DNA from 2 places in the Streptococcus sp. 27098_8_22 genome. Region 2 is predicted to be linked to the other one. Evidence: predicted binding sites of a transcription regulator. Region 2 holds the regulator's gene; the other holds the start of a gene.
What was found. The regulator NrdR, encoded in region 2, represses ribonucleotide reductase genes. The targets are predictions, from matches to a motif close to ACACNATATATNGTGT.
Positions count from the first base shown of each region.

Region 1: nrdH (glutaredoxin-like protein NrdH) is a predicted target of NrdR. The motif match lies at 2,774-2,789, and genes of this name have one in related genera.

Region 1 is NZ_JAPVZP010000014.1:198-8,321, reverse strand. It holds gene udk (uridine kinase) at 1-414, opposite strand, end outside; gene ptsP (phosphoenolpyruvate--protein phosphotransferase) at 539-2,272, opposite strand; gene O3633_RS09990 (phosphocarrier protein HPr) at 2,277-2,540, opposite strand; gene nrdH (glutaredoxin-like protein NrdH) at 2,903-3,121, shown strand; gene nrdE (class 1b ribonucleoside-diphosphate reductase subunit alpha) at 3,190-5,349, shown strand; gene nrdF (class 1b ribonucleoside-diphosphate reductase subunit beta) at 5,523-6,485, shown strand; gene O3633_RS09970 (DeoR/GlpR family DNA-binding transcription regulator) at 6,613-7,380, shown strand; partial or broken gene O3633_RS09965 (LPXTG cell wall anchor domain-containing protein) at 7,579-8,124, opposite strand, start outside.
Region 2 is NZ_JAPVZP010000008.1:43,664-51,787, forward strand. It holds gene O3633_RS08370 (SIALI-17 repeat-containing surface protein) at 1-1,267, shown strand, start outside; gene der (ribosome biogenesis GTPase Der) at 1,450-2,760, opposite strand; gene O3633_RS08380 (NADPH-dependent oxidoreductase) at 2,774-3,487, opposite strand; gene dnaI (primosomal protein DnaI) at 3,484-4,380, opposite strand; gene O3633_RS08390 (DnaD domain protein) at 4,381-5,547, opposite strand; gene nrdR (transcriptional regulator NrdR) at 5,548-6,021, opposite strand; gene O3633_RS08400 (GntR family transcriptional regulator) at 6,161-6,526, shown strand; gene O3633_RS08405 (ABC transporter ATP-binding protein) at 6,530-7,225, shown strand; gene O3633_RS08410 (hypothetical protein) at 7,241-7,972, shown strand; gene O3633_RS08415 (LrgB family protein) at 8,006-8,124, opposite strand, start outside.

The DNA of each region.
Region 1 (8,124 bases), on a different contig from region 2:
ACGAACGTCATCATCTGTATCTACGAAAATCTTGATATCCATTAAATCACGAAGTCGTTTGTCCTCTAAAACTAAGATTCCTTCTACGATAAAGACATCCTGAGGTTCTTGACGATAGGTTTTAGAACTTCTGGTATGGGCAGCATAATCATAGGTAGGAATATCTACAGGACGTCCTGCCAACAACTCTTTGATTTGCTCAATCATCAAATCAGTATCAAAAGCAAAAGGGTGGTCATAGTTGGTCTTGATACGCTCTTCAAAGGTTAGATGTGATTGATCTTTATAGTAGGAATCATGCTCAATCATAGCTATTTTCTCGTTTGGAAAATGCGACAAGATTGCTTTCGATACGCTTGTCTTTCCTCCTCCAGATCCCCCTGTTACTCCGATAATGATTGGTCTATTTTGCATTGTAGCCTCCTTGTATTTTCCCTTGTCTATTTTACCATATTTTTGATAAATTTTACAGATGAAGTTTTCTACAAAATAGAAGAAAAAGTCCTCATAGCTAGAAGCTACAAGGATTTGTAATTGATTAGTCTACGTTAACGTATTCTTTTGAAAGTTCAAGAACTTCTTCCATTGTTGCACATTCAGTAAGAGCGCGGTTAGCGTATTCTTGCATTTTAGCAGTGTCAAGTTTCTTCATCAAGCTACGTGTACGAAGTACAGATGTTGCTGACATAGAAAACTCATCTAAGCCCATTCCGACAAGAAGTGGAACAGCTGTTTGGTCACCAGCCATCTCACCACACATACCAGCCCATTTACCTTCAGCATGAGCTGCTTTGATAACATTGTTAATCAAACGAAGGATTGATGGGTTGTATGGTTGGTAAAGGTATGAAACTTGTTCGTTCATACGGTCTGCCGCCATTGTGTATTGGATCAAGTCATTTGTACCAATTGAGAAGAAGTCAACTTCTTTTGCAAATTGGTCTGCAAGCATAGCTGCCGCAGGAATTTCAATCATGATACCAACTTGGATATCATCCGCAACTGCAACACCTTCAGCAAGAAGGTTTGCTTTTTCTTCATCGAAGACTGCTTTAGCTGCACGGAATTCTTTCAAAAGCGCAACCATTGGGAACATGATACGCAATTGACCGTGTACAGAAGCACGAAGAAGAGCACGGATTTGAGTGCGGAACATTGCATCTCCAGTTTCAGAGATAGAGATGCGAAGAGCACGGAATCCAAGGAATGGGTTCATTTCATGAGGCATATCGAAGTAAGGAAGTTCCTTGTCACCACCGATATCCATTGTACGGACAACAACTGGTTTACCGTTCATTCCTTCAAGAACAGCCTTGTATGCTTCGTACTGCTCGTCTTCAGTTGGGAAGTCTTGAGAATCCATGTACAAGAACTCTGTACGGTAAAGACCGACAGCTTCTGCACCATTGTCGTTAACACCCTCAACGTCTTTTGGAGTACCAATGTTTGCTGCCAATTCGAAGTGTTTACCGTCAGCAGTAACTGTTTGAGCATCTTTCAAGAGTGCCCACTCAGCTTTTTGTTGAGCGTAAGCTTCACCAGCTGCTTTAAATTCAGCTGCTTGTTCGTCAGTAGGGTTGATAATCACTTCACCTGTAATACCATTAACGGCAAGTAGGTCACCATCTTTAACGATTTCAGTGATATTGTTTGTACCCAAAACTGCAGCGATTTCAAGTGTACGAGCCATGATAGCTGAGTGACTTGTACGACCACCAATGTTTGTTACAAAAGCTTTTACAAAGTTTTTGTCCAATTGAGCTGTATCAGATGGAGTCAAGTCGTGAGCAATCACGATCACTTCTTCATTGATAGAAGCTGGGTTTGGCAACTTTTTACCAAGGAGGTTAGCCAATACACGTTTTGTTACGTCGCGGATATCCGCTGCACGTTCTTGCATGTATGGGTTGTCTTCCATGCCTTCAAAGATTGTGATAAACATGTCTGTAACTTCTTTCAGACCTGCCTCTGCATTCACTTTCTTAGCACGGATAGTTTCTTTGATTTGACCAATCAATTCAGGGTCAGCAAGAACCATCAAGTGAGCGTCAAATACTTGTGCCGCTTCTTCACCAAGCGTACCTACAGCCTTCTCGCGGATAAGAGAAAGCTCGTTTTGAGAAGCTTCAAGAGCAACATCCAAACGAGCCTCTTCTGCATTTGTATCTTCGACTGTAACAGTCTCGAATGATAAATCCGGTTGAACGAGTAGATATGCTTTAGCAACTGCAACACCATCAGATGCTGCGATTCCTTTAAGCATTTCTGTCATATCCTTATGCCAATCCTTCTTTTTCCATTGTTTCTGAGATCGCAGCGATAGCGTCATCAGCGTCTGCACCTTCAGCAGTGATTGTAACGTCAGCACCTTGACCAACACCAAGGCTCATTACACCCATGATAGATTTAAGGTTAACTGATTTACCTTTGTACTCAAGAGTGATATCTGAAGCAAATTTGCTAGCAGTTTGTACCAACAATGTTGCTGGACGTGCGTGAATACCTGTTTCTGCCACTACGTGGAAATCTTTAGAAGCCATAATTTGACTCTCCTTTAAATGTTTTCTTTTTGAGTTATATCTGATAACCCTTACAATTTGATATTATATCACCTTCATTGATATTTTTCAAGTATTTTATGGACTTTCTTCAATTTCCTTTCAGATAACTTGCTGAAAATCTTCTATAAAATCTAGCAAAACACAGTATGTAGTTTTTGTGGAAGCTCTAATCATGGTAACATTGCTCTTTCTGTAGTTGTTTTTTAAATTCTACACTATATATTGTGTTTGTTAGTAAAATCAGTAAAACAAGTACACAAGATTTAGTTTTAGAAAGTTGACAAAGTTTTTTTTTCTGATATACTAAGAAAGTAATAAATTTTTAAAGAGGAGTTACAGAAATGGTAACCGTATATTCTAAAAACAACTGTGTCCAATGTAAAATGACGAAACGTTTTTTAGACAGTAATAATGTTGAATATAAAGAAATCAATCTTGATGAACAACCTGAATACATTGATCAAGTAAAAGAGCTTGGCTTTAGTGCTGCTCCTATTATTCAGACACCGACAGAAGTTTTCTCTGGTTTCCAACCAGGTAAACTCAAACAACTTGCTTAAGAATCAGGACAAAAGCTTCTATGTCTACCTTAGAAGCCTTTCTTTTGTAATTAGATAAAGGATTTTTTATGGGATTAAAACAACTTGAGGATGTGACTTACTTCCGTCTTAATAATGAAATTAACCGTCCTATCAATGGACAAATCATGCTTCACAAAGACAAGGAAGCTTTAGAAGCCTTCTTTAAAGAAAATGTTGTACCAAATACAATGGTTTTTAACTCAATTACGGATAAGATCAACTTCCTCATTGAGCATAACTACATTGAGACAGCATTTATCAAGAAATACCGTCCAGAATTTTTGGAAGAACTGCATCAATTTATTAAGGATCAAAACTTCCAATTTAAATCTTTCATGGCTGCCTATAAATTCTATAATCAGTATGCTCTGAAAACGAATGATGGTGAATACTATCTTGAAAGCATGGAAGACCGCGTCTTCTTTAACGCCCTTTATTTCGCAGATGGTGATGAAGCGATTGCTATCGATATTGCCAACGAAATCATCCACCAACGTTATCAACCTGCTACTCCTTCTTTCTTGAATGCAGGTCGTGCGCGTCGTGGTGAGTTGGTATCTTGCTTCTTGATCCAGGTAACAGATGATATGAACTCTATTGGACGTTCTATCAACTCAGCTCTTCAACTTTCACGTATCGGTGGTGGCGTGGGAATTTCCCTCAGCAACCTTCGTGAAGCTGGTGCTCCTATTAAAGGATATGAAGGAGCAGCTTCTGGTGTCGTACCTGTTATGAAGCTTTTTGAAGATAGCTTCTCTTACTCAAACCAATTGGGTCAACGTCAAGGTGCTGGGGTTGTTTACCTCAACGTCTTTCACCCAGACATTATCGCCTTCCTTTCAACTAAGAAGGAAAATGCCGATGAAAAAGTTCGTGTCAAGACTCTCTCACTTGGTGTTGTGGTACCAGATAAATTCTACGAATTGGCTCGGAAAAATGAAGAAATGTACCTCTTCAGTCCTTACTCTGTAGAGCTTGAATACGGCGTGCCATTTAACTACATCGACATCACAGAAAAATACGATGAGCTAGTCGCAAATCCAAACATCCGTAAGACAAAAATCAAGGCGCGTGATTTGGAAACTGAAATTTCTAAATTGCAACAAGAATCTGGTTATCCTTATGTCGTCAACATTGATACTGCTAACCGTGCAAATCCAGTTGATGGCAAGATTATCATGAGTAACTTGTGTTCAGAGATTCTCCAAGTGCAAGAACCAAGTCTTATCAACGATGCGCAAGAATTCCTAAAAATGGGTACTGATGTTTCATGTAACCTCGGTTCAACAAACGTGGTAAACATGATGACTTCACCTGACTTTGGTCGTTCTATCCGCGCCATAGTCCGTGCCCTTACTTTCGTTACAGATAGTTCACACATCGTAGCTGTTCCAACTATCGACCATGGAAATAGCCAAGCTCACACATTCGGACTTGGAGCTATGGGACTTCACAGTTACCTTGCCCAACAATTGATCGAATACGGATCTCCTGAGTCTGTTGAATTTACAAGCATCTACTTTATGCTTATGAACTACTGGACCTTGGTAGAATCTAATAACATCGCACGTGAACGTGGTGTTACCTTCCACAACTTTGAAAAATCAGACTATGCTAATGGAAGCTACTTTGATAAGTACACAAGTGGGGAGTTTGTACCAAAATCTGATCGTGTTAAAGAACTCTTTGAAGGTATCTTTATCCCGACTGCTGCTGATTGGGCTGAACTTCGTGATAAAGTTAAAACAGATGGACTTTACCACCAAAACCGCCTTGCTGTAGCACCAAATGGTTCTATCAGCTACATCAATGATGTGTCTGCTTCTATCCACCCAATTACGCAACGTATCGAAGAACGTCAAGAAAAGAAAATCGGTAAAATCTACTACCCAGCTGCAGGCTTGTCAACAGAAACCATTCCTTACTATACTTCTGCTTACGACATGGATATGCGTAAGGTTATTGATGTTTATGCTGCTGCGACTGAGCACGTGGACCAAGGACTTTCACTCACACTCTTCATGCGTAGTGATATTCCAACAGGCCTTTACGAATGGAAGAAAGAAAACAAACAAACGACACGTGACTTGTCTATCCTTCGTAACTATGCCTATAACAAGGGTATTAAGTCTATCTACTACGTCCGTACCTTTACAGATGATGGTGGAGAAGTCGGTGCTAACCAATGCGAGAGCTGTGTGATTTAATTCAACTCTCAAAAAAATTACATTTACTTAATCCATTAAACGTATTTTGCTGATAAAATCATGTAAGAATATAAAAGTCGGGCTTCCGACTTTTTGTTCGATTATAGCATAGAATTATGATAGAATAACAGTGATTATGTTATCGCATTACTACACACAGAAAGAGATTTCAAATGAAAACTTACTACAAAGCCATTAACTGGAATGCCATCGAAGATGTCATCGACAAATCAACCTGGGAAAAACTGACTGAGCAGTTCTGGCTCGATACGCGTATTCCCTTGTCAAATGACCTAGATGACTGGAGAAAGCTTTCTAACAAGGAAAAAGACCTTGTTGGTAAAGTTTTTGGAGGTTTGACTCTTCTTGATACCATGCAATCAGAAACTGGTGTTCAAGCCCTTCGCGCTGATATTCGTACGCCTCACGAGGAAGCTGTTTTTAACAATATCCAATTTATGGAATCTGTTCATGCTAAGTCTTACTCTTCTATCTTTTCTACCTTGAATACCAAGTCAGAAATCGAAGAGATTTTCGAATGGACCAACACCAATCCATATCTTCAGAAAAAAGCTGAAATCATCAATGAAATCTACCTAAACGGAACTCCACTTGAAAAGAAAGTAGCGAGTGTTTTCCTTGAAACCTTCCTTTTCTACTCTGGTTTCTTCACACCACTCTACTATCTTGGAAACAACAAGTTGGCCAACGTTGCGGAAATCATCAAATTGATTATTCGTGATGAATCAGTTCATGGAACCTACATCGGCTACAAATTCCAACTTGGTTTCAATGAATTGCCAGAAGATGAGCAAGAAAAACTCAAAGAATGGATGTACGACCTTCTCTATACTCTTTATGAGAATGAAGAAGGCTACACAGAGAGCCTCTATGACGAAGTCGGATGGACTGAAGAGGTTAAAACCTTCCTTCGCTACAATGCAAATAAAGCCCTTATGAACTTGGGGCAAGATCCTCTCTTCCCTGACTCAGCTGACGATGTCAACCCGATCGTTATGAACGGGATTTCAACTGGTACATCAAACCACGACTTCTTCTCTCAAGTTGGTAATGGCTATCTACTTGGTGAAGTTGAAGCTATGCAGGATGATGACTATAACTATGGACTAAATTAATACCTAACCTAAAAAACATCTAAGTTTAATTACAAACTAGATGTTTTTTTTTGTTTATTTTTGTTTTCTTTAAGTTGCTTAGCTGTTTAAAATATGATAAAATAGTATTAAATTTGGGGGTGGTTCAATGCTGAAGCAAGAAAAATTAGATACTATTTTAGAAATTGTTAATACAAAAGGAACTATCACTGTTAAAGAGATTATGAATCGCCTTGATATTTCCGATATGACAGCTAGACGATATTTACAAGAGTTAGCGGATAAGGATTTGCTGGTTCGAGTTCATGGTGGTGCTGAAAAACTTCGAACAGGTTCCTTATTAAATAATGAGCGTTCTAACGTTGAAAAACAAGGACTACAAACAGCAGAAAAACAAGAAATTGCTCGCTTTGCAGGTCACTTAGTTGAAGAAAGAGAAACTATTTTCATTGGTCCAGGTACCACATTAGAATTCTTTGCGCGTGAGCTTCCTATCGATAACATTCGTGTTGTTACCAATAGTTTGCCTGTATTTCTCATTCTAAATGAGCGTAAGCTAACTGACCTAATTTTAATCGGTGGTAATTATCGTTCAATTACTGGAGCCTTTGTAGGTACTCTAACCCTTCAAGATATCGCTAGTTTGCAATTTTCAAAAGCCTTCGTTAGTTGTAATGGTATCAAGGATCATGCTATCGCTACTTTTAGTGAAGACGAAGGTGAAGCACAGAAATTAGCACTGGAAAACGCCAATAAAAAATATCTCCTAGCTGACCATAGCAAATTTGATAAGTTTGATTTCTTCACATTTTACAATATCTCAGATATCGACACCATTATCACTGATTCAAAATTAAGTGACCAATCACTCCAATCCCTGTCTAAACAAACTAAAATTATCAAGTCAAAACCTTAAACTCTACAACTAGTCCTAGAATCTAGTAGCTACTACTAATTCCGTGGCTAGTTTTTTATTTTGCAAAAATTATAAAAAGTTCCCGCAATGTTTATAGATATTTCCAAAGCACAAATATTATAGAACGAAAAAAACCCGAAAGTTATATCTTTCAGGTTTTTTGATCGGAATAATCAACTAATAGAATCGTTAGAAGATTTAGTCTTCATCATCACGCTTACGACGTTTAGCCACTAATCCGAATCCAGTTAGACCTGCTACAACTCCAAGGAGAGCATTTGCAGCTGAAGCCGTTGTTCCAGTATTTGGAAGTTGCTTACGGGCCTTAGTGGTATCAGTTTGTGGAGCTTGACTAGTTGAAGTCGAATGAATCATAGACGCACTTGTTGATGCAGACTCAGAGGAGCTTGTGGAGGCTGATTCTGACGCACTTGTTGACGCTGACTCTGATGCACTTGTTGACGCTGACTCTGATGCACTTGTTGACGCTGATTCAGAAGCGCTTGTACTTGCTGATTCTGAGGCACTTGTTGATGCTGATGCAGATGCGCTTGTGCTTGATGATTCTGAGGCACTTGTGCTTGCTGATTCTGAGGCAGACGTTGATGCCGATTCAGAAGCTGATGTGCTTGCTGAAGCTGACGCACTGGTTGAGGCTGACTCTGATGCTGATGTGCTTGCTGATTCTGAGGCAGACGTTGATGCAGACTCTGAGGCACTTGTTGATGCTGACTCTGACGCTGA
Region 2 (8,124 bases):
CAAAGATAAGACTGTTACCTTAACCCTACCAACTGGCAATTGGGATGGAGTCGCTGTGACCTTCCCTGGTATCAAAGATCCTCTCCTACTCAGAAAAGTCGATGAGGACCATCTTGTCACATCTGGCGAACAAACAGTATTAACCATTAAGGATAACAAGGTCCAACTAGACATTCCTGAGGCTACAGATCGTAAAGCTGGTAATTCGATAGGAGCTTATGCCATCCAAGATACAACAACTACTAGTCCTGTTGTAACTGTCTTTCCTAAGGACGAAACTGCTCCAGTTGAAGAAAAAATCCTTACAAGCAAAGGGGATGAGCCTGCTCCAGTAGTAACCATTCCTGAGTACACAGATCCTATTGGGACAGCTGGAGATCAGGAGGCACCTACTGTGGAAATTCCTGAATACACTGGTCCTATCGGAACTGCTGGTGAGCAGGAGGCACCTACTGTGGAAAGACCTGAATACACTGGTCCTATCGGAACAGTTGGGGATCAAGAGGCACCTACTGCGGAAAGACCTGAATATACCAAACCTATCGGAACAGTTGGGGAACAGGAAGCGCCTACTGTGGAAAGACCTGAATATACCAAACCTATCGGAACAACTGGGGAACAGGGAGCGCCTACTGCGGAAAGACCTGAATATACCAAACCTATTGGAACAGGTAGTGGTCAAGCCTCGCCAAGTAACACAGTTCCTGAGTTTAAACTCAAAGTATTGAAAGACAAGACTACAAGAGTTCAAGTTATTAGTGGCACAACTGAACTAGGAGGCGCAAGCTACCTCGACAGTCAAAAAGTTGAAAATAAAGAACTCTTGGGCAAGAAATACGATGCTTACGCTCTTCAACTCAAGGATAAAGATGGACAGCCAGTTCAACCAAAAGGTGCTGTACTCGTTCGACTACCAGTATCCGGTGATATTCAAGAACTCTATCAATTAACTTCAACAAATGAATTAAAACCACAAGAATTCACCATTCGAGACGGTATGATTGAGTTTATTACTTTTGACGTGAGCACCTACGCTATTGTCTACAAGACAGAAGGCTCAACTGTTAAACCTGTCCCAGCTCATACGGAAGAAAGAAATCTAGAAACCACAAAACCATTGGTTGAAAGTAATGAAGCCAATGATCAGGTCTCTACGAATGATAAACAACTCCCAGCCACAGGTGAACAAGTTAGCTCTCTCCTCTTTATAGCAGGTCTCAGCCTAGCCCTCTCAGCTACTTTCTTACTAAAAGGTAAGAAAAATTAAACATTGTCCCCCTAGGAATATAGATTTATTCCGCTATAAAAAAGGATGGAAAATCATTCCATCCTTTTTCTATTTCAATAATATACTACAAATCAAATCCTATTCACATCTTTTGTAAATGATTTGGTAGGGTAGAAAAGTGGTAGAACAAGTCTTGATGTTCTACCGTTTTTTTACATCCACTACTTCCGTTTTCTTGCGATCAGGTGAATCGGTGTTCCTTCAAAGACAAAGGCCTTGCGGATTTGATTTTCCAAGAAACGTAGGTAAGAGAAGTGCATGAGTTCTTCTTCGTTGACAAAGATGACAAAGGTTGGTGGTTTGGTTGCCACTTGGGTCGCATAGAAAATCTTAAGGCGTTTCCCTTTATCTGTCGGTGTTGGATTGATGGCGATAGCATCCATAATCACATCATTCAAGACAGCTGATGGAATACGGGTATTTTGACTCTCGCTGATTTGTTTGATCATCTCAGGCAACTTGTGGAGACGTTGCTTGGTCAATGCTGAAACAAAGATAATAGGTGCGTAAGGCAGGTATTGAAACTGCTCACGGATATCCTCTTCCCAGTTTTTCATGGTGTGGTTATCTTTTTCAAGTGTATCCCACTTATTGACCACGATAATCATCCCTTTACCAGCTTCGTGGGCAAATCCAGCGATACGCTTGTCATACTCACGAATACCTTCCTCGGCATTGAGGACCATCAAAACTACATCTGAACGGTCAATAGCACGCATAGCACGCATAACCGAGTATTTCTCAGTATTTTCATAGACTTTACCTGACTTACGCATACCAGCCGTATCAATCATGGTAAACTCTTGGCCGTCAGCATCTGTAAAATGAGTATCAATGGCATCACGAGTGGTACCAGCGACAGGGCTGGCAATGACGCGATCTTCTCCCAAAATGGCATTAATCAAGCTAGATTTTCCAACATTTGGACGACCAATCAAGCTGAATTTAATAACATCTGGATTTTCTTCTTCAACTTCATGTGGGAGATTTTCCACGATAGCATCCAGCACATCCCCTGTCCCGATACCGTGAACAGATGAGATTGGTAGAGGTTCGCCCAATCCAAGAGCATAGAAATCATAGATATCATTTCGCATCTCTGGATTGTCAACCTTGTTAACGGCTAGGATGACTGGTTTATGAGTTTTATAAAGTTTACGGGCAACGTATTCGTCCGCATCTGTAATTCCTTCTTTACCAGACACGACAAAGACGATAACATCTGCTTCTTCCATGGCAATTTCTGCCTGGTGCTTGATTTGTTCCATGAAAGGCGCATCGACATCATCGATACCTCCAGTATCAATCATACTAAAAGAACGATTGAGCCACTCACCTGTGGCATAGATACGATCCCGCGTTACACCTTCAATATCTTCTACGATTGAGATGCGTTCTCCCGCGATACGGTTAAATAGGGTTGATTTCCCAACATTGGGACGTCCCACAATGGCAACAGTTGGTAAGGCCATGTTTTCTCACTTTCTACAATAACTTCTTCTGCTCAAGATTTTCTCGAGTCGAGCTTGGTTCTGGATTGCCGAATTGCTCTGCTAAACGTTGACTCCAAGTTGTAGTCGCACGCGCACCTGCATATTCAGTCTGTACACGGTCATAGGCTTCGATTGCCTCAGTTGACTGTTCTTGGTATTCTTCCTCAAAGACAACATTCTCTAGTGGCAGTCTTGGTTTTACAGCATGCTGTTGATTTGGCACACCGAGTGCAATCCCAAAGACTGGATAGGTATAGTCAGGAAGCTTGAACAATTCTGCTAACTCAACAGACTTGTAACGCACCAAACCGATAATCACTCCACCATAGCCTAGGCTTTCTGCCGCAAGCAAGGCATTTTGTCCAGCCAAAGCCGCATCTACTGAAGTGATGAGGAGTCCTTCCACCCCTTGAGGTTGGAAAATATCCGTATGGAGACGAGCTCCTTTTTCTGCACGGTTTAGGTCACCAACAAAGAGGAGAAATGCAGCTGATTGGCGAATAGCTTCCTGAGGGACTAGATCAAATAAGGCGTCCTTCTTTTCTTGACTTCTGACAAGAATGACCGAGTAGGATTGGAAATTTTTCCAAGAAGAAGCCATTTGGGCAGCTGTCAAAATCTCATTCAAGTCTGCTTGGGGAATCTCTTGCTCCTTAAATCTACGCACTGAAGTATGATCCTTCATTAATTTGATTGTTTCTGTCATCGGCGGTTTTCTCCTTCAAGTCTTGTTTCCTCTGCTAAATAACGAATGCGTTCCATGACGCGTCTAGCTTCCCAGGTTTCGTCATTTCCATTTTTCCCTTTTGCGAAATGCTTCTCCAAATCTTCAAAGTTGAAGTTGGAGGTGAAAAAGGTTGGCAAATCTTCCTGCATACGATATTGGAGAATAACCTGCAGGATCTCGTCACGCACCCAAGCTGTTGATTGCTCGGCACCAATATCATCCAAAATCAAGACTTCAGCAAGCTTGATCTCATCCACCAAGGTCTTGACATTGCCATCACCAATGGCATTTTTGACATCGATGACAAAGCTCGGATAGTGGAGGAGCGTTGATGAAACACCACGTTTTTCTGACAAATCATGGGCTAGGGCAGCCACCATGAAACTTTTACCCACACCAAAGTCTCCATATAAGTAGAGACCTTTCAAATTATTGGGGTAAGCGTTAACAAATTTTATCATTCTATTTAGAACAGTTAAACGCCGAACATCATCACGATAAACATCTAAAAAACTGACATTTTTCAAGCTAGATGGAAAATTAATTAAGTTGAGACGTTTCTTGATGGCAGCTTCTTTTTCTGCTGCGATTAGCTCCGGAGTTTCTTCATAAGAAACGTCCGCATAGCCATGGTTCATGACTAGAATGGGCTTGTAGCCACGCGCGATATAGTCTGTATCTCCTCGGAGGAACTTATCTCTCTCAGTGATGTATTGGTTAAACTTGGAAATACTACGGTTCAACTCCTCCTGACTGAGGGATTCTTTCTGGATAAAGGCCGCAACATCAGGGTCTTTCACTATTTGCCGGACTAAATCCTGATACTGAAATCGGCTTGGTTGACGTTTGAGTACATCTCCGACACTTTCCATCTAATCACCTCCGTTATCTAATTTTGCTAATAATTCTAGGGTTTGGCGTTCCATTTCTTCTAATTCCTCAGCGGATGACGTATTTTTATATTCAGGGTTGCTCCATTTAGGCACATTGGTTTTTGCTGGGGCAGTCTGATTCTGCTTTCGCGTTTTTGCTTTTTGGCCACGTTCACGAATACGGAGGACAGCTTCCTCTGCACTACGGATATTTTGATAGGCGTAGTCATTAGCCACCTTCATGGCGTATTTTTCATTGATATTGGCCGAATCAACCTTATTAAAGGTCAGGAGCAGGATAACATTGATTACTTCATCCAGCAAGCCCAAGGCCGCCATCTGCTGGAGCAGGTCTCGTTCAGTCTGGGTAATACTTCCCTTGCGAGTCTGCTTGATTTCAGCAAGGAACTGCAAGGCTGTCTTTTTCTTAGCCTCTCGGATAATGGTAGCCTCCTTGGGACTAAAGTCAGAAGTCACAGGATTTTGCGCTATCTTTTCACGGATGCGTTTGACAGAAATCACTTGCGACACTGCTGTCGCTTTGGCTACTTGATAAGTTTCAAACCAGGTCCACCTCTGCTCGTCTGCTATTGCAAACAAGGCCAAAACATCCGAAGTCTCATCTTGAAAGCGAAGACCATCACGGGCCATGAGCTGACGGAAATGCTCCAAATCAAAATCATCTGCTGCAGGCTGACTGCTAGAGGTTTCTTGACTCACAGACTCGGATAACTGAGGAAAGATTTGACTCAAGGCCACCGAGATCGGTTCCCCTTCAACACTTTCCTGTCTCATGGCTGCAACCGCACTATCCCCAATCATTTTTTCTAACAAGGTCCGATAAACTGTATGTTGTAAAAATTCTTGAGTTGATAGGGGAGGATGAAGTAACAGGCTATAGGTCTCCCCCTGCTGATAGAGGGTCACCAATTTCATGGCTGTCAGAGTTTTAAAAGCCTTTAAAAGACTATCCATCCCAAAATTCAGATGGTTGAGCATGGCTGCAAAGAGATGTTCCTTTTGACCACCATCCCAAAAAGTCACAGCATAAAGATATAGGCTCAGCGCCTCCTGACCGATAATCGGGAGGTAGCACTGCACCATTGATGAGGTATCTTGCGACACCCGATTATTCTTTACAAAAGAAAAACGGTCATTTGGCTTCATTTATTTTTCCTTTTTCTTTTTTGAGGATTGTGTGATCTGCTGGAGTAGGCTTTCAAGCTCACTCACATCCTTAAAACTACGGTAAACACTGGCAAAACGGACATAAGTAATCTCATCTAGCTCTGCCAACTCTTCCATAACCAAGGAACCAATAACCTCACTCTGAATTTCATTTTCATTGCGACTACGGAGTTTTTGTTCGATGCGATTGACCACCATGCCAATCTCATCACTAGACACTGGACGTTTCTGGGCTGAACGAATAATCCCGTTAAAGATTTTATCTCTTGAAAATTGTTCCCGTGTACCATCTTTTTTTACCACAACCAGTGTTCTCTCTTCAACACGTTCATAGGTTGTAAAACGATGCTGACACTCTTCACACTCACGTCTTCTTCTGATTGTATTTCCTTCTTCAGCCTGGCGACTATCGATCACACTTGATTTTGTAGCGCCACATTTTGGACAACGCATGCCTTTCCCTCCTTGTCGTTTTCTTTTCATTATACCATTTTTTAAGAGATTCCCAAAATAATTCTCCTTTTGGCTTGACAAGTTTTTTGTTTTGTTGTATTATTGAATTAACACAAAGGTAAATAGAAAGGAGATCGTGATGTCTTGGACATTTGATAACAATAAACCCATTTATTTGCAGATTATGGAGAAAATCAAATTACAGATTATTTCCCATAAACTCGAGCCCAATCAACAGCTTCCAACCGTTAGAGAATTAGCAAGCGAGGCAGGGGTCAATCCCAACACCATCCAGCGTGCCCTATCGGACTTGGAAAGAGAAGGCTTCGTTTATACCAAGCGGACATCTGGACGCTTTGTCACAGAGGACTTGGACTTGATCCTCCAATCCCGTAAGCAACTGTCAGAAGAACAGCTGCAACAGTTTGTAACAGGCATGGTAGAATTTGGTTATGAAAAAGAAGAACTACCGACTGTTTTGAGAGATTATATTGAAGGAGTTTAAACTATGACCTTGTTAGCATTTGAAAATGTGTCGAAATCCTACGGAGCAAGCCCTGCTCTTACAAATGTTTCCCTTGAAATTCCAGCTGGAAAAATCGTTGGTCTCCTTGGGCCAAACGGTTCTGGAAAGACAACCTTGATTAAACTAATCAACGGCTTGCTACAGCCAGAGGAAGGGCGTATTCTTATCAATGGCGTGGAACCAAGCCCAGCAACTAAAGCGATTGTTTCTTATCTCCCTGATACGACCTACCTCAACGAGCAGATGAAGGTCAAGGAAGCTCTCACTTATTTCAAGACCTTCTACCAAGATTTTAATCTGGAACGTGCTCAAGGTCTTCTTCGTGACCTTGGCATCGATGAAAATAGCCGTTTCAAGAAACTCTCAAAAGGGAACAAAGAAAAGGTTCAGCTGATTCTTGTCATGAGTCGTGATGCTCGTCTATACGTGCTTGACGAACCAATCGGGGGTGTAGACCCAGCGGCTCGTGACTATATCTTGAACACCATCATTAACAACTACTCTCCAACTTCGACTGTCTTGATTTCAACTCACTTGATTTCAGATATCGAACCAATCTTGGATGAGATTATCTTCCTCAAGGATGGAAAAGTCGTCCGTCAAGGAAATGTTGATGATATTCGCTATGAGTCTGGAGAGTCTATCGACCAGCTCTTCCGCCACGAATTCAAAGCCTAGATAAAGGAGATTATTATGTTTTGGAATTTAGTTCGTTATGAATTTAAAAATGTTAACAAATGGTATTTAGCCCTCTATGGTGCTGTGTTGGCTCTTTCTGCCCTTATCGGGGTTCAAGCTAGTTCCCTAAAATCCATTGATACACCTGATCAACAAATGATTATGTTAGTTTTTCTGGCTCTAGTTTTTGGTGGACTAATCATTACCTTAAGTATTTCAACCTTGATTTTGATCATCCGTCGCTTCAAGGGTAGTGTCTACGATCGTCAGGGATACCTAACTCTCACACTCCCCGTATCTGAGCACCAAATCATTTTATCCAAACTTTTGGGTGCTCTCATCTGGTCTCTGGCGAGCTCATTAGTCTTTATCTTGAGTATTTATATCATTTTAGTTCTGACTGGTGCAAACTTCCTTGATATCTTTTCTCTCGAATACCTCTTTAAATTTTACATGGATAGTTTCTGGCTTTCTGTGATTTCATATATCCTCAGCACAATTTCAGGAATCCTCTGCATCTACTTGGCGATTTCCATCGGACAACTTTTCAATGAATACCGCACAGCTCTTGCCGTTTTAGCCTATATTGTTATCCAAACCATTCTCGGCTTTGTTGGTCTCAACTTTCGCATAGATATCGACTACAATTGGATGATCTCCTTTGAAATCGTTAAAGACCTCATCCTCAGCGCAGCCTTCTATCTCGGAACCTACTATATCTTAAAGAATAAAGTTAATTTGCAATAAAAAATGCCCAGCTACTAGAGCTGGGTTTTTGCGTTAACTCAATATCAAATTGGCTACGATCGGACTTACAAATACATAGAGAATACCTGTAACACCGATGGCTAGTCCTCCCATAGCACCTGCAACTGGTCCATAGCGAAAAGCCGTTCCAG